3 regions of the Planococcus liqunii genome follow, and region 3 is predicted to be linked to each of the others. Evidence: riboswitches for the same ligand, from Rfam matches in the RefSeq annotation. Region 3 holds a riboswitch; each other region holds the start of a gene.
What was found. A riboswitch is a leader RNA that binds a small molecule or an ion and turns the genes downstream of it on or off. The one in region 3 is predicted to bind S-adenosylmethionine.
Positions count from the first base shown of each region.

Region 1: another riboswitch for S-adenosylmethionine. It lies ahead of QWY22_RS03100 (bifunctional homocysteine S-methyltransferase/methylenetetrahydrofolate reductase); the one in region 3 lies ahead of QWY22_RS06250 (methionine ABC transporter ATP-binding protein).
Region 2: another riboswitch for S-adenosylmethionine. It lies ahead of QWY22_RS11165 (methionine ABC transporter ATP-binding protein); the one in region 3 lies ahead of QWY22_RS06250 (methionine ABC transporter ATP-binding protein).

Region 1 is NZ_CP129238.1:584,530-592,076, forward strand. Features, by position in the region: gene xylF (D-xylose ABC transporter substrate-binding protein) at 1-929, shown strand, start outside; gene QWY22_RS03075 (YehS family protein) at 1,080-1,574, shown strand; gene QWY22_RS03080 (YwqG family protein) at 1,665-2,471, opposite strand; gene QWY22_RS03085 (hypothetical protein) at 2,647-3,249, shown strand; gene QWY22_RS03090 (hypothetical protein) at 3,246-4,046, shown strand; gene QWY22_RS03095 (DUF6920 family protein) at 4,105-4,965, shown strand; SAM riboswitch class I at 5,137-5,242, shown strand; gene QWY22_RS03100 (bifunctional homocysteine S-methyltransferase/methylenetetrahydrofolate reductase) at 5,315-7,174, shown strand; gene metH (methionine synthase) at 7,155-7,547, shown strand, end outside.
Region 2 is NZ_CP129238.1:2,205,971-2,213,517, forward strand. Features, by position in the region: gene QWY22_RS11155 (MetQ/NlpA family ABC transporter substrate-binding protein) at 1-487, opposite strand, end outside; gene QWY22_RS11160 (methionine ABC transporter permease) at 507-1,178, opposite strand; gene QWY22_RS11165 (methionine ABC transporter ATP-binding protein) at 1,168-2,181, opposite strand; SAM riboswitch class I at 2,253-2,360, opposite strand; gene QWY22_RS11170 (tetratricopeptide repeat protein) at 2,466-3,479, opposite strand; gene QWY22_RS11175 (LLM class flavin-dependent oxidoreductase) at 3,795-4,871, opposite strand; gene QWY22_RS11180 (Bax inhibitor-1/YccA family protein) at 5,204-5,938, shown strand; gene QWY22_RS11185 (carbohydrate kinase family protein) at 6,110-7,072, opposite strand; gene QWY22_RS11190 (glycoside hydrolase family 32 protein) at 7,199-7,547, opposite strand, start outside.
Region 3 is NZ_CP129238.1:1,245,930-1,253,476, reverse strand. Features, by position in the region: gene QWY22_RS06265 (dicarboxylate/amino acid:cation symporter) at 1-31, opposite strand, end outside; gene QWY22_RS06260 (MetQ/NlpA family ABC transporter substrate-binding protein) at 287-1,105, opposite strand; gene QWY22_RS06255 (methionine ABC transporter permease) at 1,140-1,808, opposite strand; gene QWY22_RS06250 (methionine ABC transporter ATP-binding protein) at 1,805-2,824, opposite strand; SAM riboswitch class I at 2,908-3,012, opposite strand; gene QWY22_RS06245 (thioredoxin family protein) at 3,170-3,475, opposite strand; gene QWY22_RS06240 (ribonuclease M5) at 3,481-3,819, opposite strand; gene gcvH (glycine cleavage system protein GcvH) at 3,951-4,331, opposite strand; gene QWY22_RS06230 (arsenate reductase family protein) at 4,410-4,763, opposite strand; gene QWY22_RS06225 (acyl-CoA dehydrogenase FadE) at 4,858-6,639, opposite strand; gene QWY22_RS06220 (acetyl-CoA C-acetyltransferase) at 6,930-7,547, opposite strand, start outside.

The DNA.
Region 1 (7,547 bases), 660 kb from region 3:
TTGGGTTTTCAATGGATACTTTAAAAGAGGAACGCTGGCTGAAAGACCGCGACTTGTTCCGCCAAGCGGCTGAGAAATTGGGCGCGGAAGTGGAGATAGCAGCGGCGAACGGCGATGACGCGCTGCAGATCGCCCAGGCGGAAGCCATGATCCAAGGCGGCATCGATGTGTTAGTGATTGTGCCGCATAATGCGGAAGCGACCGCAGCCATTGTCCACAAAGCGCATGAAGCCGGCATTAAAGTCATTGCCTACGACCGCCTGGTGAAAAATGCCGATGTTGACTTGTATGTATCGTTCGATAATGAGCAGGTCGGTGAACTGCAGGCGCGGGCTATTCTTGATGCGGTGCCGAAAGGGAATTATGCCTATATCGGCGGCGCCCCGACCGACAACAACGTCCACTTGATCAAAAAAGGCGTCTTGAATGTGCTTCAGCCGGCCATTGACCGGGGCGACATTCAAATCGTCTACGACGAGTGGACCGATGACTGGGCGCCGGAAAATGCGCAGCACAATATGGCTGAAGCCCTAAGAGCCAATGGCAATCAAATCGATGCGGTCATTGCGGCCAATGATGCAACAGCCGGCGGCGCCATCAAAGCGCTGGCAGCACAAGGGATGAACGGGGAAATTCCGGTAGCGGGGCAGGACGCAGAACTTGCGGCGGCTCAGCGCATCGTTGCGGGCACCCAAACCATGACTGTGTATAAGCCGATCCAGAACCTGACCGCCCAAGTGGCGGAACTGGCGGTGCAGCTGGCAAAAGGAGAAGAAGTCATGACGTCCGTCAGCGTCAATAACGGGAAGACCGAAGTGCCGTCGATTTTACTGGCGCCCACTGCAGTGAATGCCGAAAATCTGGCAAATACGGTCATTGCCGACGGGTTTCATTCAAAAGAAGAAGTATATCAGGAGCTAAAAAAATAATCGGAAAAAGCCGTTCATCAGGCAAACGGGCTGATGAACGGCTTTTTTGTCTCGCGGCAAAAGTCCTGAAGCTTCTCTTTATGCTATTATTAAGGATGGATATAAACAGTAGCCAACTGGAACGTATGCAATAATAGGAGGTTTTTTCAAATGGACAATAACGACTTACTGATCAGGTTAAGGTACGCCCTTGATATAAAAAACAGCGATATGGTAGAAATCTTTAAACTCGGCGGCATTGAATTTTCGAAAGAAGAAGTACTGAAAGTGCTGACAAAAACGCCGGAAGATGAAGAGCCTAAAGCAAGCGAAGACCATATCCCTTTGGACAAAGAAGCATTTGAATCCTTTTTGAACGGCTTGATCGTTTACAAACGAGGCAAACAGGAATCGAAACCAGGCCAGCCGGCACAGCCTCCGCTTTCAAATGAGCCTTCCAACAACCTGTTGTTGAAGAAAGTGAAAATCGCCTTGCAGCTGACAAGCGATGACATGCTCGACATTTTGAAATTGGCAGGCGTTACGGTCACCAAAGGCGAAATGGGCGGAATTTTAAGAAAGCAGGGCCACAAAAACTACAGCATTTGCGGCGACCGCTATGCCCGCAATTTCCTGAAAGGGCTGGCCATCAAATACAGAAAATAAACGAGACTCCGAATGCCTGGCAGACGGAGAACTGAAAAAAGGGTGCTGGATATCACATTCCGGCACCCTTTTTTTGCCGCTTTGACCCGGTCAGTAACAATCCCAGTTATACAATACATCCGAGAAATTCCGCTTCTTTAAATTTTCTTTGCTGATGAAAAAATTGCCGACGCCGGTATCTCCCCATGTAATGCCCGCTTCTTCATCCGTATCAACCTGAAGCAATAGGACATCGTAATCGGCATATCTTTCATTTCCTCTAAGGTCGACTTGGGCGAAGAAAGGATAGCCGCCAATCTTATGGCCTTCTCCGGAAAACTGCTCGGAGTAAAGTTGCCAGAAAATAATAGGTTGATTCTTTTCCATTTTCATCACTTCTTCATAGTCGATTCCTTTGAAAATAGCTTCAAAAGTCCGGTCGGTAATCGAGACAGCGTCCTGGTCCAAGACAAAAGACAAAGCCGATTCTTTGTACGGCGGGAAATCATCTTCTTTCGGCTCCTCGAGAAATGAGAAATCTGTAACGAGCCCGTCTTCCGAAACGGGTTCTTCATGAAAAACCATTTTGAAATTGCTTTGCTTGGTTTGGTCGTCGAAGTCCAGGCCTATGCCATCAACGTCCGGCGAAAGGAAAAATTGCAGGATGCCTTTCTCTGGCCAGTCCTCCAGCACCGAGGGAAGTTCTTCAAAATTAATTTGGGCCAGCAATCTCATGGCGCCGCCGGACGCATCTTTTGGCAGCTCCATACCGGTTGGCAAATAAGGCAGGCCGCCGAACTTGCTTTGATGCCAAGCGGTGGCTTGTGGATTTGTCTGAACCCGGATCACCGATTTGACAGTTGGTTCGAGTTTTTCCCGAAATCTCTCTAACTCTGGCGGCATAGATAAGCGTGGCATGGTCATCTTCCTTTCATTTGTGCGTCGATTGGCATTTAATTTTCTACTTTAAATAAAAAAATATGGAAATTTACTATTACTTTAGTATAAGCTTTTAATTAACAGAAGTTTAGCAAAAGTTGAGCGGAGTGCCAATATAGTTAATAGCAAAAGCCGAGCAAAGGGGATAGATGAGATGAAATGGCTGCCTACGAGAAAAAATAAAGTGGAGGCTTTTTGGAAATGGTTTAAAGAAAACGAACGCACTTATTTTGAGTTAACCAGAGGCAATCAGGAAGAGCTGTTTGCCGTGCTGCAGCGAAAACTGCAAAAAGTGAATAAGCATCTGGTTTTTCAGTTCAGTGTGGAGCCGGTAGGGGGCAAACGCGAGTTTACAATCAGTGCGGACGGGATGCTCGATGCATTTGATGCAGTTTTTGATTTGCACGAGGCAATGCCGGAACTTGAACTTTTTGACGTCGTGGCATTCCGGCAGCCTTCAGAAGAAGAATTCAGCGTCGAGTTCGGAAGCCGGCAGCTGACTTGGAACGATGTGTATTATACAGCGCTTCAGGACATTGAGCACGAAGAGGTCAGCTTGACGCTTTACGTCAAAGGACTGACCAAAGACAACGAAGACGAATTGGCGCCAGCCCTCTTTATCTTACTGGATTCCGTCATCGGGGAATACAATATGGGCGTCCATGTCGGAAACGTCGAATTCCGCCCGTTTGAAGAGCAAACGCAGGCACGCCCCATCCAGACCGTCAAAACATTTTTTCCAGTGGAAGCTTTATGAAGATGGACCGCTTGCCGCCAACTTTGCAGAAACTAAAAGATTTCGATAAAGAATTGGAACGACAGGGAAGTTCGCTGGATGAATGGATCGGGTTCAGCATTGTTGGGGACGAAAGCCGGTATAATTTGACTCCGCTTGATGTGATTCCATTTGCCGCGACCGGAGTAGACGGGAATCATTTTGGTTTGCTGACCGACTTCGGAATGATTTCCAACTTGGAAGAAGCCCCCATTGTCTGTGTCACGCCGATGAATTTTGGGGAACACGTTAAAATTGTCGCACGAAACTTAAAAGAATTCCTGGATTTGATTTATACCGTAACAGATTTCAGCGCCATCGCCAATTTTACTTATTTTCAAGACAAACAGGATTATAGAAAGCTCTTGAACAATCTTAGAAATGATGAAACATATGAAGAGCGGGTCGAGAAGTTGGAAAGCATGAAAGCCGAGTTTGGTCTTCATGCCATCGAAGACGTTTACCGCTTTGTGGAAGTGGAGTTAAAAGAAGCTCGGCAACGGCAAATTGCGCTGCCGACGCTGGATGGCCTGGGAGTTGTCGCGCAGAAGGGCAACGGCGATTTGCCTCTTTATCCGGTCCATGAAGATATGAAGATTGATATAGGCGATATGCGGAAGTTCCTGGCAGCCGCCCCTGTGGAAAGCCGTCTGGCATTTATCCGCGATGCGCAGTTTACGAATATTTTGGAAGAACCGGAAATCAAGCAGCTGGTGCTGGCGGAACTGAAACGCATGGATTTACCGGTTGAGCGAAAGCGATTAAATGACAATTATTAAAGGGAATTTGCCTTCGATGTCGTATAGACAATAGTAACGCTAAACGGAGGTGTTTTTGATGAGAGTTGCCATACCGCTTGCAATCGTTGGAATTGCCGCTCTGTACAAAGGAGCTTTATGGAATTTTTCAAATCAAAGCAATAAACAAATTCAGCAGCAGCTGGATGGAGTGCCGGACGCCCAACCGAAAAAAATGACAAACGACATGCTCGAACCGCTTCCACAATCCGTCCGGAATTGGCTGATTGAAGCAGGCGCCATCGGAGCAGACGAAATCCGAACGGTGACCTTAAAGCAAACCGGCTGGATGCGCCTTAAACCGGAGCAGGAAAAATGGACGAAGGCGGAAGCGGAACAAACCATTACGGTCAATCCGCCGTCTTTTACCTGGACCGTCAAGACGAACATGGCGCCGTTTGGACAAGTGGTTGGCCGTGACCATTTCGAGTCGGGCAAAGCTGATATGGTGATCAAAGCAGCCGGCCTTCTGCCGATTGTCCAAGTCAGCAACAACACCAAAACCGATGAATCGGCGCTGCAGCGCTTTTTGATGGAGATGGCATGGTATCCGACAGCGGCGCTCAGTCCATATGTGACCTGGGAAGAACTTGACGCTAATACAGCGAGAGCGACAATGACGTACCGCGGCATTTCCGGATCTGCTGATTTTTATTTTTCCGAAGCTGGGGAACTGCAGAAAGTGATAGCTTACCGCTATAAAGACAATGATAAATCAGCCTCGCGCTTGCCTTGTGTTGCGGAGATTAAAGAACATCACAATGCAGGTGCCTATAAAATCCCTTCCAAAGTTGAAATCAGCTGGTATTTGGAAGAAGGCAAATTCACTTGGTACAAATTCGAAGTGCACGGAGCAGAAATCGATCCGATCCGGGCAGTGCGCGATGCTGCGGTCACTTAAAGAAAAGCACGGCAATATCACTTAACACAGAAAGTTCATTGTTTTTAGACAAATCAACTTGACCTGCCCTTCCAATGCAGATAGGATTAGAAGATATATAGCGGAACTTCAGCAAGTGAAAGTGCAGTTAAACTTTCAAAGCTAGAAGCAGCATCCAAATTGAATAGTGAATTCTTATCGAGAGAAGTCGAGGGACTGGCCCTATGACGCTTCAGCAACCAGCCGCAAAGGCTAAGGTGCTAAATCCAGCAGGCATTCTGTGCCTGGCAGATGAAAAGGAACGAGTTTAGCGACTGTGAAACCTTCTTTTTCAAGAAGGTTTTTTTGTATATATGGGAGGGCGAAGAGCATGGGTTTATTAGACGAGCTAAAGACGAGAATACTGACAGCAGACGGCGCCATGGGTACACTTTTGTATTCTTACGGCATTGAATACTGCAACGAGGAGCTGAACCTGCAGCGTCCGGAAATCATTGAAAAAATCCATCAGGAGTACATCCAGGCAGGAGCGGACATTATCCAGACCAATACTTACGGCGGCAATGCCTTGAAGCTGGCGCGCTACGGGCTGGAGCACCAGGTCAAGGAAATCAACGAAGCGGCTATTCGCATCGCGAAGCGGGCAGCAGCGGATGGCGGCCAGTTTGTGTTTGGAACCATCGGCGGCATCCGGGGCATCCGGAAAAGCGATGCGACACTGGAAGAAATTATCGCGATGGTTGACCAGCAAGCTGGCTATTTACTAGCAGGCGCTCCTGATGCCTTGCTGCTTGAAACGTATTACGATTTTGAAGAATTGGCGGCGACCGTCACACATTTGCGAAAAGCGACCGACGTGCCGTTGATTGCCCAAGTGTCCATGCACGAGCCCGGCATTCTGCAAAACGGCATGGCGCTGAACGACGCATTGCATCAACTCGAAGCGCTCGGCGCGGATATCGTCGGCGTCAATTGCCGCTTAGGCCCCCACCATACGATCCAGGCACTGGAAGAAGTGGCGCTGCCGCAAAAAGCGTTCCTGTCGGCCTATCCGAACGCGAGCTTATTGGACCTTGAAAATGGCCGGGTCGTCTATGAATCAGAAGCCGATTACTTTGGCCGCGCCGGGCTCTTGCTCAGAGAAGAAGGGGCACGCTTGATTGGCGGCTGCTGCGGCACAACGCCGAAACATATCGAAGCATTGAAAAAGCGCATCGGCCATTTAAAGCCGGTTACGGAAAAAGAAGTGGTGAAGAAAAAGCCGATCATCATCCGCGAAGCGGAAGCGCTCGAAGAAGCGCCGCTCCATGAGAAAGCGAAAACGGAACGCACGATTATCGTAGAATTGGATACTCCGCGCCATTTGGATATTACGAAGTTTTTGGAAGGCTCAAAAGCGCTGAATGCAGCAGGCGTGGATGCCGTCACGATGGCCGACAATTCGCTGGCCTCGCCACGCGTCAGCAATCTGGCGATGGGCTCGATCTTGAAACACCAGGAACAAATCCGGCCGCTTGCACATATTACATGCCGCGACCGGAACTTGATCGGCTTGCAGTCGCATTTGATGGGGCTTGATGCACTCGGTATCCATGATATCCTGGCAGTAACAGGAGATCCGACCAAAGTGGGCGATTTTCCCGGTGCGACGAGCGTCTACGATGTTTCCAGCATGGAATTGATCCAGCTGATCAAAAAGCTCAATGAAGGGATTTCTTTTTCCGGGAAGCCGCTGCGCAAAAAAGCGAACTTCTCAGTAGCGGCGGCATTCAATCCGAATGTCCGGGTGCTCGACCGGGCAGTGGCAAGGTTGGAGAAGAAAATCGAAAGCGGCGCGGATTATTTTATTTCGCAGCCGGTTTACACAAAAGAAAAAATCATTGAAATCTACGAAGCCACCAAGCATTTGGAGACTCCGATTTTCCTTGGCGTCATGCCGCTTACGAGCATCCGCAGCGCAGAATTCCTGCACAACGAAGTGCCGGGCATCAAATTATCCGAAGATGCTCTGGAGCGGATGCGTGCTTGCAGCGACAACAAAGAGCGCGCCACGGCAGAAGGCATCCAAATTGCCAAGGAATTGATCGATACTGCAGCGGAGTTGTTCAACGGCATTTACGTGATCACGCCATTTTTCCGCTACGATATGTCTCTGGAATTAATCGATTATATCCGCCAACTTGATATACAGAAAGAGAGCGATAACAGCCATGTCAAAACAGCTAATTGAACAGCAGCTCGACAAAAGAATATTAATCATTGACGGTGCCATGGGAACGATGATCCAAAATGCCGATTTGTCGGCGGAAGACTTTGGCGGGGAGCAGCTGGACGGCTGCAATGAATACTTGAACATCGTCCGCCCGGACGTCATCGAAGGCGTCCACAACGCGTATTTGGAAGCGGGCGCTGATATTGTCTGTACGAATACCTTCGGCGGCACGCCGGTCGTGCTCGATGAATACGGCCTTGGGAGCGAAGCAGCGGAAATCAACCGGCGCGCAGTGGAAATCGCGAAGCGCAGCACGGCCGCGTTTTCCACGCCGGACTGGCCGCGCTTTGTGGCAGGCGCCATCGGGCCGACGACGAAAACCTTGTCGGTG
Region 2 (7,547 bases), 960 kb from region 3:
ATTCTTCCGCTGCCGGATCAAGTGTGATCAAGTTGTTGTCCTGCAAGACCAGGAATGTGCGGGCTGCGTTTACCGGGTCGTTCGGAATTGCAATCGTCGCTCCGTCTTTGATATCTTCCAGTGAGTCAAAGACATTCGAGTAAATGCCCATTGGCGCTGTCGGCACCGTAATCAGGCCGGTCAAGTCCATGCCGTTTTCTTTTGAGAAGTTTTCAAGGTACACCGAGTGCTGGAACAAGTTGGCATCGAGGTCGCCGTTGTCCAAAGCGTTGTTTGGCTGGATGTAGTCGCTGAATTCCACGATTTCCACTTTATAGCCTTTTTCTTCAAGCGCCGGTTTAAACGCTTCGTTCAGCATGTCGCTGTATGGACCGGCGGTGCCACCCAGTTTGATGGATTTCGAGTCGGCGCTGGATTCTTCTTCACCGCAAGCAGCGAGCAAAGTCAGTAAAACAAGTAGGATTGCTGGCAATAAAAATTTCTTCATGTGAGTTTCTCTCCCTTTTTTATCGTTTGTCTATTGCTTTTGACGTCCAGTCACCCAATTGCTGAAGGATTTGGACGAGAACAATTAAAATGACGACGGTGACGATCATGATTGTATTGTCGTAGCGGTAATAGCCGAAGCGGATCGCCAAGTCGCCGATGCCGCCGCCTCCGACGACGCCAGCCATCGCGGAATACGCAACGAGTGAAATGATGGTGATTGTAATCCCTTGGACAATGCCGGCTTTCGCTTCCGGCAGCAGCACGTCTTTGATGATCATCCACGGGGTGGCTCCACAAGCAACGGCCGCTTCAATGACCCCTTTATCAATTTCACGCAGCGAAGTTTCAACGATGCGGGCGAAGAACGGAATCGCCGCAACCGACAACGACACGCTGGCTGCTGCCGGCCCGATGGTCGAATCCACCAACATCTTTGTCAATGGAATCAATGCCACCAGCAAGATGATAAACGGAATCGAGCGGATCATGTTGACCACAAAACCCAATACCGATTTCACAAAACGGTTTTGCAAAAACAAGCCTTTGTCGGTGACAAACAACACGATGCCAAGCGGCAAGCCGATGACAATGGCAATCGCGAGCGAGACGCCGATCATATACAAGGTTTCGCCGAACGCTTTCGAGATGTCCGGCCACAATTCCATCATATGCTGAAAATCAAATCCCATTTGAAATCACCTCCACAGTTGCTCCCCGGCCTTCCATATAAGTGATGGCGCGGTGGATATTGTCCGGTCTTCCTTGAATTTCCATCAGGAACAAGCCAAGCGGCTTTTCCTGGATGTACTCGATTGAACCATGAAGGAAATTGCCTTTGACATCGAAATGCTGCACCGTATCGGTGATGATGCCTTCTCCGGCAACGGCGCCTTTGAACTGCACTTTGATGACGCTGCCGGTGCAGGCTGCCAGAATCGGCTGCGGCACATCGAACGACACGACTGAAGAGATGAATTCCTTTGTGAGTTCTGCTTTCGGATCCGAAAACAAATCGTAAACGCCGCCTTCTTCAATGACCCGGCCGTCCTGCATGACCGCCATGCGGTCGCAGATTTCCTTGACGACATTCATCTCGTGGGTGATGAGAACGATCGTGATATTCAGTTCACGGTTGATCCTTTTCAACAGCCGCAAAATGGAAAGCGTCGTATTCGGGTCGAGTGCGGACGTCGCTTCGTCACACAGGAGTACCGATGGATTGTTCGCCAGCGCCCGGGCAATGCCGACACGCTGCTTTTGCCCGCCGCTCAGTTGCGCGGGATAGACGTCCCGTTTATCGGTCAAGCCGACCATCTCGAGCAGTTCGTCGACCCGTTTGGCGATCTGGTCTTTTGGCAGTTTCGCCGCTTTCAAAGCGAAGCCGACATTTTCCCCGACCGTCTTTTGGCTGATCAAGTAGAAATGCTGAAAAATCATGCCGATTTTCAACCTTGCCTGGCGCAGCCCTTCGCCTTTCAGCTGGGTGAGGTCAAGGCCGTCCACTTTGATTTCGCCGCTTGTCGGACGCTCCAGCAAGTTCATGCAGCGGAGCAGCGAGCTTTTCCCGGCTCCTGAGTAGCCGACGATGCCGAACACTTCTCCTTCGTTCACGGTCAGAGAGACATTGTCCACGCCGGTAACGGTGCCTTTTTTTGTTTTGTAGTCCTTCGTAAGATTCGTGATGCTGATCATGGTGGGGTCCCTCCTTTTTTGGCCATTAAAAAATGCCTCTTTCATTTAGAAAGAAGCACCATAACGGAATAGGTTTATCTCTCAGAATGAAATCATTCTGCAGGAATTAGCACCTTACAGATCACTCTGTAGGTTGCTGGACGTCATCGGGCCTGTCCCTCAGTCTCTCTTGATAATGTTCCTTATGTAATTGGTTTTAACTTGGTTCTAATAGTAGTCAACATTTTGGCTGCTGTCAAACCTTTTTTTGAAAAGGTTCAATTATTGAATTTCATTATATATTATTACAGGGACATTTCTTCATCAACCCGGTCAATCACGACAAACGGCATCGAGCCGTCAAAATAAAAGCCGTAATCCTCGTCTTCTGCGGTCTGGATCGCTGAAGGAATTTCCATTTCCATCAGTATTTGCTTCACTTCTGCCATTACCAGCAAAAACGTTTCTTCGGGAACCCCGGTAACCACATGGGTGAATAAAAAATAGTCTTTCAAAGCTAAAGGCGTTGCGGCTTGCCCTCTCCGGGTCTTCATCAACAGGTAGCGAAGCAGATTCGCCTGTACCGGCGCTAATTTCTCGGAAATACCGTTGTAAGTCAAGACGGCGCCGAATTTATTGAACTTCAGCGAAATGACATCCTGCATCGGCGCTTCGACGCTTTCTTCTTTCGAACAAAGCACGGAGCCAAACGGTGTGGTAATGCGGTAAGCCTGGCTCTTCAGCATACCATCGTTGTAGCAAAGCTGGGTGGACAGCGAAGTGGCATGCTCGGCGCTGGCCATAAAATCCATGGCTGTCACTTCGCCCCGGATTGCCGGATGAAGCGCGCAATTAGCAATATACAAGACGGCACGGCTGATTTGCTCCGCATTCATCAGGAAACGCTCATCGGTATAAAAAGTCTGGCTGTTCAGCGCTTGCTGGAGAAACGCCGCCGCATCAAAGAAAGCTCCTGAACGGTAAGCCAAAAATCCCAAACGGTAAGCGGCAATCGGGTTTTGCGAGTCATAGGAAAGAACTTTTTTCAGGACTTTCTCGGAATCTTCGTAAATGGTGCGGTCACTGCCAGAAACAGCTGCGCCGTAGCGCAATAGGTAAGACACCAACTTTTTCTTGATGAAGGTGTAATATTCCCGGTAATCTTCATCCTCTTGCACTAGCGCTTCTAATTGACGGTGCATAGCCTCATATACTTCTATTTTAGAATAGCTTAAACTGCCGAGCCTCGTTTCACCGAGGCCCAGCAGTTCTTGCTCTAATTCTTCTAGTTCTTCTAAACTGATTCCCTGAAAGCTCATGACGTTCCTCCTGAACAAAACTAATCGACTCAAAATTAACAAAAAACCTCTATATAAAATAATATTATGATTTAATAAAAAATAAAATAAGATAAATTTTACATTTTTAATAAACTTGCATCGTTTTTTATGATACCAATGCTAAGAAAGATTAACAATAGGGCAAAAGATAATTTTATTGTAAAAGAATTTTTTAAGTTTTTCAAAAATATGTCTTTTTCCCTACGAAATCAAAAGCAGCCCTAGCTTTCCGTTTTGGAAGCTGGGGCTGCTTATAGCGATAGTCTTTGGATCGTCAAAGATTTTGACTTCATTCTAGACCGGTGCCACCATACGGCCGATTTCTTTCCCAAGAATCGGCACTACTTGAGCAGCCAGCATTTCGATGTTTTCCTGCACCTTGCCGAACGGTATGCCGCCAATATCCATTTGGGCCATAAAGCGCCTGTGGCCGAACAATTCCTGCTGCCGGATTATTTTCTTTGCAACGTGTTCCGGGCTCCCGACAAACAAAGCGGTTTCCGGACCCGCTAACTGTTCAAAATCATTCCGTGTCATTCGCGAACTCATTCCGCGCTGGCGATTGACGTAGTTCCAGTAGTTGGCATAGTACGGATAAAACTCCTCTTTCGCTTGCTCTGTAGTTTTTGCCAGATAAGCGTGGCCGGTCACTCCGACTTGCAGCGATGCGGGCGAATGGCCCGCTTCGATTCCCGCCTGCCGATAGATATCGACAAGCGGCTTAAACCGTATGGGATCGCCTCCAAGAATAGCAAGCGCCATTCCGACGCCCATGCGTCCGGCGCGGGCTGCACTTTCAGGCGTTCCGCCAACCCCAATCCAGATGGGAAGTTTGCTTTGCAATGGCCGGGGCGCAATTTCCGCGTGGTCTATTGGTGATCGGAATTTACCTTTCCACGAAACAATGTCGCTGTCGTTCAGCTTCATTATTAACTCCATATGTTCACTAAAGAGCTCATTATAGTCTTTCACGCTGTATCCAAACAGAGGAAACGATTCAATGAAAGCTCCTCGGCCAGCCAAAATCTCAGCACGGCCGCCGGAAACCAAATCCAAAGTTGCAAAGTCTTCGTACAACCGGACCGGATCAAGTGTACTCAAGACACTGGTTGCACTTGTCAAGCGGATTTGTTCGGTCGCTTGGGCAATTGCAGCCAGCACGACCGCAGGCGAAGAAACCGCGTAATCCAGGCGGTGATGCTCACCTACCCCGAAGATATCGAGGCCAGCCCGGTCCGCCAGTTTTCCCGCTTCTATAATTTCGTCCATCCGCTGTTTGGGGCTGATCATTTCTCCTGTCAGGGGATTCGGTCCGATATCCGCTAACGTGTAGATTCCGACTTCAAAGCCTTGTTGTTTTAATTTAGCCACTTAATTCGCTCCTTCTTACGCTGCCGTCCGCAACGGCAAATTATTAGTTACTTTATGTAACTTACTATAGTATGATTATCTGACTATGTCAAACCTTCGTCTTGCGGAACCAGTTTTTGTGCCGTTTTCCATTTTTTTTAGACACAACTGCAACACAACTTTTTAAAAAAGTTCTGCTAAAATCTGATTGAATGAAACTTTTGCCGCGTTCCATACGTAACAACAACAAAGAAACATTTTCAACGATTTGAAATTAAATTTATTCAGGTTTGATTCCCTGGAATTTAAGGAATACTATGAACCTGTTTTTAAAATTAAAGGAGACGATTGATGTGAGAAGTGGAAACCCGAGTTTAAAAGATGAAGTATTTGAAAAAGGCGGTTACACCAATTCTGGCCGCACGATGACCATTCAAGGAACGGTCAATAAGACCTTTATATTATTGCTTTTGGTATTAGCGACAGCGGTCTATTCCTGGAATCAGTACTTGAGCAATCCTGAAACCATCCTGCCCTTGATCCTGGTCGGCGGCATCGGCGGCTTTGTCGTCGCGATGGTTACGATTTTCATGCCGAAAGCGGCACCGTTTACAGCTCCGCTTTATGCATTGCTGGAAGGCTTGTTCATCGGGGCGATTTCCGCCCAGTACGAAGTGCAATACGGCGGCATCGTGTTCCAGGCCGTTCTGTTGACCATTGGGGTGCTTTTGAGTTTACTGCTTGCGTATAAGTCGGGATTCATCAAAGTAACGCAGAACTTCCGCTTGGGCGTAGTGGCTGCAACCGGCGCAATCTTCGTTGTGTATCTGATCTCGTTTGTCGGCAGCTTTTTCGGTTTTAACATCCCGCATTTGCACGAATCGACGCCGCTTGGCATTATCATCAGCATCGTCATTGTCATCATTGCCGCTTTGAATTTGGTGCTGGACTTCGATTACATCGAAAAGGCTTCCGAAAAACGCGTGCCAAAGTATTTCGAATGGTACGGAGCATTTGGCCTGCTGGTAACACTGGTTTGGCTGTATCTTGAAATTCTTCGTCTGCTTGCTAAATTGCGCGACAGATAAAACAGCGGATAACAAAACAGCCGACTTCCCTCGTTTCAAAGAGGAAGTCGGCTGTTTTTATTTTCTCTAAAAAAAGCAGCGCTTTAAAAGTAAATCCAAAACTTTGGTCCGCTCGCTCCAGTAGCGGCATCCAACGCCTAACAAGCCAAGTTGAACTGCCATTTTGCCTATTCAGTTTCTTCCTTCAAGCAGTTGCCTAGCCTCGTCGAGAGAAGGGATTGCCGGAATCGCCCCTTTTTTAGTGGTCCCCAAAGCCGCGACCGCATTGGCGAATAAAATCATTGCTTCCAGTTCTTCAGTTTTTATTGCCTCCCACGAAACATCTTTCTGAAGAAATTGATGCAAAAAAGCACCGAAGAACAGATCGCCTGCTCCTGTGGTATCGATTGTACCCACTTGAAATCCGGTCATGTGTCCCGTACCTTTTCCAAATCGGTAGAAACAGCCATTGACACCCAACGTAACTAAGACAACTTTCAATTCGAACTTCTCAAACAAAAATTGGGATCCTTCTTCCAGATCACGAATGCCCGTAGTAAATTCCAATTCTTCATCAGATAGTTTCAAAACATCCGCATACTGCATGCCTTCAAGAATCGTTTCTTTTGCCTGGCTTAAACTTTCCCAGAGCGCCGGACGCAGGTTCGGATCAAATGAAATTAAAACATCTTTCTCTTTTGCCGCATGCAGTGCCTTTAATGTGGCCGTCTTGGCCGGTTCATGTGTCATCGAAAGCGAACCGAAATGAAAGATCTTTGCCTGTTGCACCAATTCAACATCAACTTCCTGTTCCTGCAGCATGATGTCAGCTCCGGGAGAACGGTAGAATTGGAAAGAACGGTCACCGTCTTCCTTCAGATGCACAAACGCCAAAGTGGTATTTACATCTTTTGAATAGATTAAGCCTTGCGTATCAATTCTATTTTTCTGGAGCGTCTCCCTTAAAAAAGAGCCGAATTGGTCATTTCCCACTTTTCCTATAAATGCGGTCGTTGTATTGAATTTGGCCAGCGTGGCAAGAACATTCGCGGGTGCTCCGCCAGGGTTCGATTCAAACAAGGCATTTCCATTTGCCGACTTTCCAGCTGGTGTAAAATCGATCAGGAGTTCACCAAGTGCGACGACGTCCACCATATTCCATTCCCCCTTTAGTCTATGCTGCATAAATGGTGAGTAAACCGAATAAGGAAACCCGCTTTTTCGCGGTTCCAGCTTCTTTACAAAGCCACCGGCCGAAATTGCTTCGGCCAGTGGCTTGTGTTACAACTCTTTCGGATTGCGCAAATCCCACTTTTCAAGCGTTGCATCAACCCGCCCATCTGCAGTGATGAATACATCTACATCATTTGCTTCAGCAAAGAACCGGGCCGTAAACACTTCCTCTCCTCCATTGACAAACAACTCAATCGAGCTGGTGTCGAGGAAGATATGAAGATCTTCAAGCTTATCCAAAAAGCAGCTGCGGCTTTCAATCTTGCCATCGATGAACCGCTTTCTCTCTAAGGTCAAGCGCTTCATATGCTGAATATAGACGATTGACAAGTTTTTTCGGATTTCGATTTTTACTGTGTCGGCGAGATTTTGGTGGAAACAGGCTTTGATTTCACTG
Region 3 (7,547 bases):
TTCTCGGCAAAAGACCGAATTTTACCTTCATGATGTGTCCTCCCTAGATGAACAACTGTATTTTAATTATTATACAAAAGTATCATATGGCGAACTGAAAGAGAAGAGAACCTTTAAAACCCGGAATATTTTTATTATTCTATCAAAAAAAATAAAAATCTATTAAACTATGCCCCTCTAAATACTCGCGCCGATTTGTCCGTTCCACACCCCGCCGATCATTCACCACAGAAAACAAAAAGCAGGTCTACTCAATTTCTTGAGAAACCTGCTTTTTTGCATTTTATTATTCAACTGGTACTACAGAACCGCCCCACTCTTCCAAGATGAAGTCCTGAATTTCTTTCGACTTCAATGTTTCGACAAGCGCTTTGACGTTTTCGTTATCTTCGTCGCCTGCATTCACTGCAATTACATTGGCATATGGAGACTCTGAGTCTTCCAGTGCAATCGCATCTTCCAATGGATTCAAGCCGGCATCAATTGCGTAGTTTGAGTTGATCAGCAACGCATCACCTTCACCTGACTCATACAATTGCACCATCAAAGCCGCTTCGTAATTCGCATCAAACTCAAGGTTTTTCGGGTTTTCTACGATGTCTTTCACTTCTGCAACCGTTTTGTCTACGCCATCAGCCAATTTGATCAAGCCTTTTGCTTCCAGCAAAGAAAGAATGCGGCCGTGGTCGGCAACCGAGTTGCTCATCAAAATGGTTGCGCCTTCCGGAAGCTCTTCCAATGAAGCGTATTTCTGGGAGTATACACCGATTGGTTCGATATGGATTGCACCGGCATTTTCAAAGTCATAGCCAAATTCTTTCTTTTGTGATTCCAAGTAAGGAATGTGCTGGAAATAGTTCGCATCGATTTCACCGGATTCTAAATCCTGGTTCGGCAAAATGTAATCCTGATATGTTTCAATTTCCAGTTCGATGCCTTGTTCTTCTAATAGTGGTTTCGCTTCTTCTAAAATAATGGCGTGCGGCACGTTAGATGCCCCTACTTTTATGGTGCTCGACTCTTCTTCGCCTGCTCCGCCGTTATCGCTTCCGCAGCCTGCCAGTGCAAGTGCTGTTAATAATGATCCTACCAATAATTTCTTCATGTCTCTATCCCCTTTTGGTGTTTTTATATGTGTATTACCTTTTATCTGACTTAACTGTCAAACGGTCACCGATAAACTGGATTGCGAAAACGATGATTAAAATCAATATCGTTGCCATCAGCGTTACGTCTTCCCGGCTTCTTTGGAACCCGTCCAGGAATGCCAGCGTCCCAAGGCCGCCGGCTCCAATGATGCCAGCCATAGCTGTGTAGCCAACCAAGGCGATTGCCGTTACAGTAATTCCGGAAATCAAAGCCGGTTTGGACTCCGGCAGCAGCACTTTACGGATAATCGTCCAAGTGGTCGCTCCCATGGAACGTGCCGCTTCAATGACGCCTTTATCAATTTCCTTCAAGGCAATCAAGACCATGCGTGCATAAAACGGCGCGGCTCCAATGATCAAGGCCGGCAAAGCCGCGTTCGGCCCGCGGATGGTTCCAATCATAAACTTGGTAAATGGAATCAACAAAATGATTAAGATGATAAATGGAATTGAACGGAAAATGTTGACGAATGCGCCTGTCAGCCAATTGACAATGCTATTGGCCCATAATTGCTTAGGTGCCGTCAAAAATAAGATGATGCCCAGCACCAAGCCGATGACAAACGTAAAGAATGTCGACATCGCCGTCATGTACAGTGTTTCAAGTGTTGCTTCCCACATATTGTCCCAATCGACGTTTGGAAATAATGACTCGATCATGCCATCACCTCCGTCTGGATACTTTCGTCATTCAAGAAAGCAAGAGCTTGCACAATTTCAGGCTGCGTCCCTTTTATCTGAATGATCAATGTGCCATATGCTCCGCGCTGTGTATGGGAGATATTGCCGTGAACGATGTTAACATCAACCGGATACTTGCGGATCAATTTCGTCAAGATCGGCTGCTCGGTCTGGTCGCCGACAAAAACCAATTTGACCAATTTGCCTGTCGGATAAAGTTCACGCAGATGCTTGATGGTTTCATTTGAATCTTCCGTATCAGTCACTTGGGCGACGAAGCGCTTTGTAATTTCCTGCTGAGGCGCCTGGAAAACCGTCAGGACATCCCCAAGTTCCACAACGCGTCCGCCTTCCATTACCGCTACACGATGGCAAATTTTGCGGATGACATGCATTTCGTGCGTAATCAGCACAATGGTCAAGCCTAAGCGCTTGTTGATATCCACCAGCAGTTCCAAGATGGAATCCGTTGTTTGGGGATCAAGTGCTGAAGTGGCTTCATCGCAAAGCAGCACTTCCGGTTCGTTTGCCAACGCCCGTGCAATGCCGACCCGCTGTTTCTGCCCGCCTGAGAGCTGCGACGGATATGCATTTTCTCTTCCCGCAAGGCCAACAAGTTCAATCAGCTCCAGCACTCGGGCATCCCGTTTGCTTTTCGGGACGCCTGCAATTTCAAGCGGAAATTCAATATTCTCTTTTACCGTACGTGACCACAAAAGGTTGAAATGCTGGAAAATCATACTGACTTTCTGGCGCGCTTTTCTTAAGTCTTGCCCTTTGCTGGCCGATATGTTCTGGCCGCTAATCGTGACCGAACCCGAAGTCGGTTTTTCAAGCCCATTCAACAACCGGATCAATGTACTTTTACCGGCGCCGCTGTAGCCGATAATTCCAAAAATCTCACCGGATGAAATGGACAGGCTCACATCGTCAACCGCTTTTAAAGAGCCCTTGCCTGTGTCGAATACTTTCGACAGTTCTTTTAATTCAATCATCCTTTACAACTCCTACTCCAAAATAAAAACCCTTCTGCGCAGAGCTGAGCAGAAGGGTGACCGTGAAAAACACGAAAACCGCTCTCTCATCTCCCAAAGCTTCCGCTTTGTGTGATTTGGCACCATTTCATTTGCATGACGGTTGCCGGGCTTCATAGGGCACTTCCCTCCACCACTCTAAATAAGAGTTACGATATAAAATTATAATTCAGAAATTCAATTTACCATGCTCGACATTTTTCGTCAATAAATATGTTGAATTAAAAATAATTAACTGCCAGCTATAGGCAAGTTAGCTCAAACTTCAGCGAAGCAGTCTGCACCGGAACCTTTATTTTGTTTCGTTTATACAGATTTCAATTTGCTGTAAATATGAGGCACTGATTGAAAAGCGTAGATCTTTTCTTTCAGTTGGCCATTTTCTGTAATAAGCAAACAAGGTACGCTTTCCACTTGATACAGTTCGGCAATTTCCTGCACGTAGTTCAAGTTCGCTTTTCCCATTGGCAAGTCGGGCAGAAGTTCTTTCACCACATCCATCATTTTTGAAGCCACCTGGCATGTTCCGCACATCGGCGTGTATAAATAATAGGCAGCTGCAGCGTTTTTGTTTTTTTCTTTCAGCCAATCTTTATGTGTCCATTCTTTCATCTTGTTCATCCCTCGGTTAATAGCTTATTGACTTGAACATTTGCCGAAATCAGTACATCCAGCAAGATCCGGATCGGCGTTGTTGCCACTTCCTTGTAACTGCGGTTTATATAGAAGTGCCGGGCTTCAGGAAATTCGCGCTTTACGAGCTTCCTTAACTGTTCACCTGATTTGTCTGCATCCAACAATACGATGATATCCAGATCTTCATAAGGGAGCAGCAATTCTTCAAGCCTTGATGCACTTACTGTACCATTTGTGCAGAGAATCGTCACGGGTTCTGCAATAAGCGGTGCGATCCGGGTCTTGTCGCTAAGTCCTTCGACTACAATTACTTTGTCCATAAGTCTACACCTCGCTGATATAAGATGAAAGATCAGAATCAATTGCTGCTTGAAAAGAATCTATAGGAACCTGCTCTCTATAAGCCTTTCGGCTATCAAAAAAAGCGCCAAGTAATAGGCGCTTTAAAGTATTACTCGTTCGTCATTTCTTTGTATTGGTCAGCAGTCATCAACTCGCTGATTTCTTCTTCGTTTGGAGATTCGATTACCACCATCCACGCATTTTCATACGGAGATTCGTTAACAAATTCCGGGCTGTCTTCTAATTCACTATTCACTTCAACTACACGTCCGCTAATCGGCGCATATAGCTCCGAAACGGTTTTAACTGACTCAACGCTGCCGAAAGGCTCGTCTTTTTTCAGTTCGTCCCCAACTTGCGGCAATTCTACGAAAACGATGTCGCCAAGTTCAGCTTGTGCAAAATGCGTAATTCCAATGCGGGCTGTGCCGCCTTCAACTTTAACCCATTCATGCTCTTTAGAATAACGAAGTTCTTGTGGTGTGCTCATCGAAAACCCTCCAAATTATGTAGTGTACTCAATTTCAGTTTGACATAAAGCCCTTGGAAACACAAGATTTCACTGCTTTCATTTCCAGGTATTTTCAAACTCTTCTTCTTTGAATCCCAATGTTGCTTGTTCGCCGTTCCAAGCGAGCGGCCGTTTGATCAACATGCCATCTGATGCCAGCAATGCCAACTGCTCTTCTTCCGGCATGTCCTTCAGTTTATCCTTTAATCCAAGCGCCCGGTACTTCAAGCCGCTTGTATTGAAAAATTTCTTCAATACCACTCCGCTTTTGGTGTAGATTTCACGGATTTGGTCCTGGGACGGCGGCGCCTCGGCAATGTTAATTTCATTATAGGCGATGCCGTTTTGATCCAGCCATTTTTTTGCTTTGCGGCAGGTGGTGCATTTGGGGTAAGCATAATACGTAATCATGGTAAAACCTCCTTTTAACCAAGCTTACCAAAGTTGCCCTTTTTGGTCGATGCAAAAAAACGCAGCCCGAAGGCTGCGTTTTGTAAAAGAAGCATTACACGACATATTTTTCGACTTCTACTAATTTCACAGCTGCTTCGCGTTTTTTCGCAATAACGTTATACGGAGTCGAACGAGTCAATTTGCGAAGTGCAGAAAGCATCATGCGCTGGTTGTCGCCTTCTACAGCAGCAAGCAATGTTTCTTTTGCATCTTTTTCAATTTTATCGAAAGCTTCCTGGCAGTAAATTTGGGTGTATAGCAATTTTTGCTGGGCTTTTTCTTCACCAGAGGCAGCAATCGCTTTTTCTGTACGAAGCACGGCAGACTCCATTGCAAACACATTGCTTACGATATCTGCAATATTGACAAGCACTTCCTGTTCTTGTTCAATTTTCGCTCCGTAAGTCTGAGCTGCAAGCCCCGCTGCCAGCAAAGCAATTTTCTTCGCGTTTTTCACCAAGTATTTTTCTTGAGCCAATGCTTCCGTGCCAATTTCTTCCGGCATCATCATCAACAGCTCTTCCTGCAGTTTCTGCGCGTGCTGCAATAGCGGAAGCTCGCCTTTCATCGCTTTGCGCAGCAAGGTGCCCGGCACCAGCAAACGGTTGATTTCGTTTGTGCCTTCGAAGATCCGGTTGATGCGGGAGTCGCGGTAAGCGCGCTCGATTTCATATTCCTGCATGAAGCCGTAACCGCCGTGCAGCTGAACGCCTTCGTCAACGATGTAATCCAAAGTTTCTGTGCCGAAGAATTTGTTCATGGAACATTCAACAGCGAATTCTGCAATCGCATCCGCCACTAGTTTTCCGTTGGCGTGCTCTTCTTCTGTAAAGCCGCTCATGCGGTCTTCGAACAAGCCCACTGTACGGTAAACAGAGCTTTCAAGTGCATATAATTGAGAAGCCATCGTTGCCAATTTCTCACGTGTTAAGTTGAAAGAAGAAATTGGTGTTTTAAACTGCTGGCGCTGGTTTGTATACGGAATCGTAATTTCCATTGCACGTTTTGAGCCGCCGATTGTGCCTACACCCAATTTGTAACGGCCGATGTTCAAGATGTTGAATGCGATGACGTGGCCGCGGCCAGCTTCGCCGAGCAAGTTTTCCACAGGCACTACTGCATCCTGCAAGACCAATGTCCGTGTTGAAGACGACTTGATCCCCATTTTCTTTTCTTCCGGTCCGACAGATACGCCGTCATACGCGCGTTCTACGATAAACGCTGAGAATTTTTCGCCGTCAATTTTCGCATACACAATAAAGACATCTGCAAATCCAGCATTTGTGATCCATTGTTTTTCGCCGTTCAATACGTAATGTGTGCCCGCTTCGTTCAGCTTCGCAACTGTTTTAGCACCTAAGGCGTCGGACCCTGAGCTCGGCTCCGTCAATGCATATGCTGCGATCAATTCACCTGTCGCTAGGCGCGGCAAGTATTTTTGCTTTTGTTCTTCGTTTCCGAACAAAACGATTGGCAAAGAACCGATTCCGACGTGAGCGCCGTGGGTAATGCCGAATCCGCCTGCTTTAGACATTTTTTCAGCAATCAAAGCAGAGGCGATTTTATCCAGGCCCAGTCCGCCGTATTGTTCCGGTACATCCGCTCCGAGCAACCCAAGCTCTCCTGCCGTTTTCAATAATCGAACCGAATGATCGAACTCGTGGTTTTCAAGCTTTTCAACGACTGGAAGCACTTCGGTGTTCACGTAATCCTCTGTCGTTTTCGCGATCATTTTATGCTCTTCCGTGAAATCTTCTGGTGTAAACACGCGGGATAAATCTGCGTCTTCAATTAAGAAACTGCCGCCTTTGATCAACGTCTTTGATTCTGCCATTTTGAATTCCTCCTGTTTTGTGGTTAGGTTTTGATTTAGCTATATTGATTCTTAACTCGATATTACGTAAAACAGCTCCGCTTTCCTGCGGGCTTGCGCCGAACTAACTCGTGCTAGCGCCCGAGTGGATTTCGGCACTTCACTATCCCGCGGGAGTCTCCGCTGTTTCACTACATATCTAAGCTTTTATTTGTTAAAGAGTAATTTACAGATCATATCTTTTTATAAAGCTTATTTAGCGACGGTGTCTCCGAAGCAGTTTATAGGAAAAGATCATATACTTTTCGAACTTATAGCATTTCAAATACGCCGGCTGCGCCCATCCCGCCGCCGATGCACATCGTGACGACGCCGAATTGTTTTCCTTGGCGCTTCAATTCGCTCATCATTTTCAGCGTCAAGATCGAGCCTGTCGCACCAAGTGGGTGGCCGAGTGCGATGGCGCCGCCGTTGAAGTTCACTTTGTCGATGTCGATATTCAAGTGCCGGATAACGCCTAATGACTGGGAAGCGAAGGCTTCGTTCAGTTCCCATACATCGATATCGTCAATGGTCAGGCCAGCCAGTTTCAAAGCTTTAGGTATCGCGACGATCGGTCCGATGCCCATAACTTCCGGCGGTACACCGCCTGTAGCGAACGAACGGAATTTTGCAATCGGCGTTAAGCCAAGCGATTCCGCTTTTTCACGGTCCATGACGAGCAGTGCAGCAGCCCCGTCAGATGTCTGCGAAGAGTTTCCGGCTGTTACGGTTCCGCGTGCTGAGAAAGCTGCGCGGAGTTTGTTCAAGGTTTGGATGCTTGTGCCGTGGCGAACGCCTTCATCCATCCCAAATGTAAAGGTTTTTTCCTGGTACTTGTTGTTGTCATCGACGAAACGCTGCGTCACTTCGACCGGCACGATTTCTTC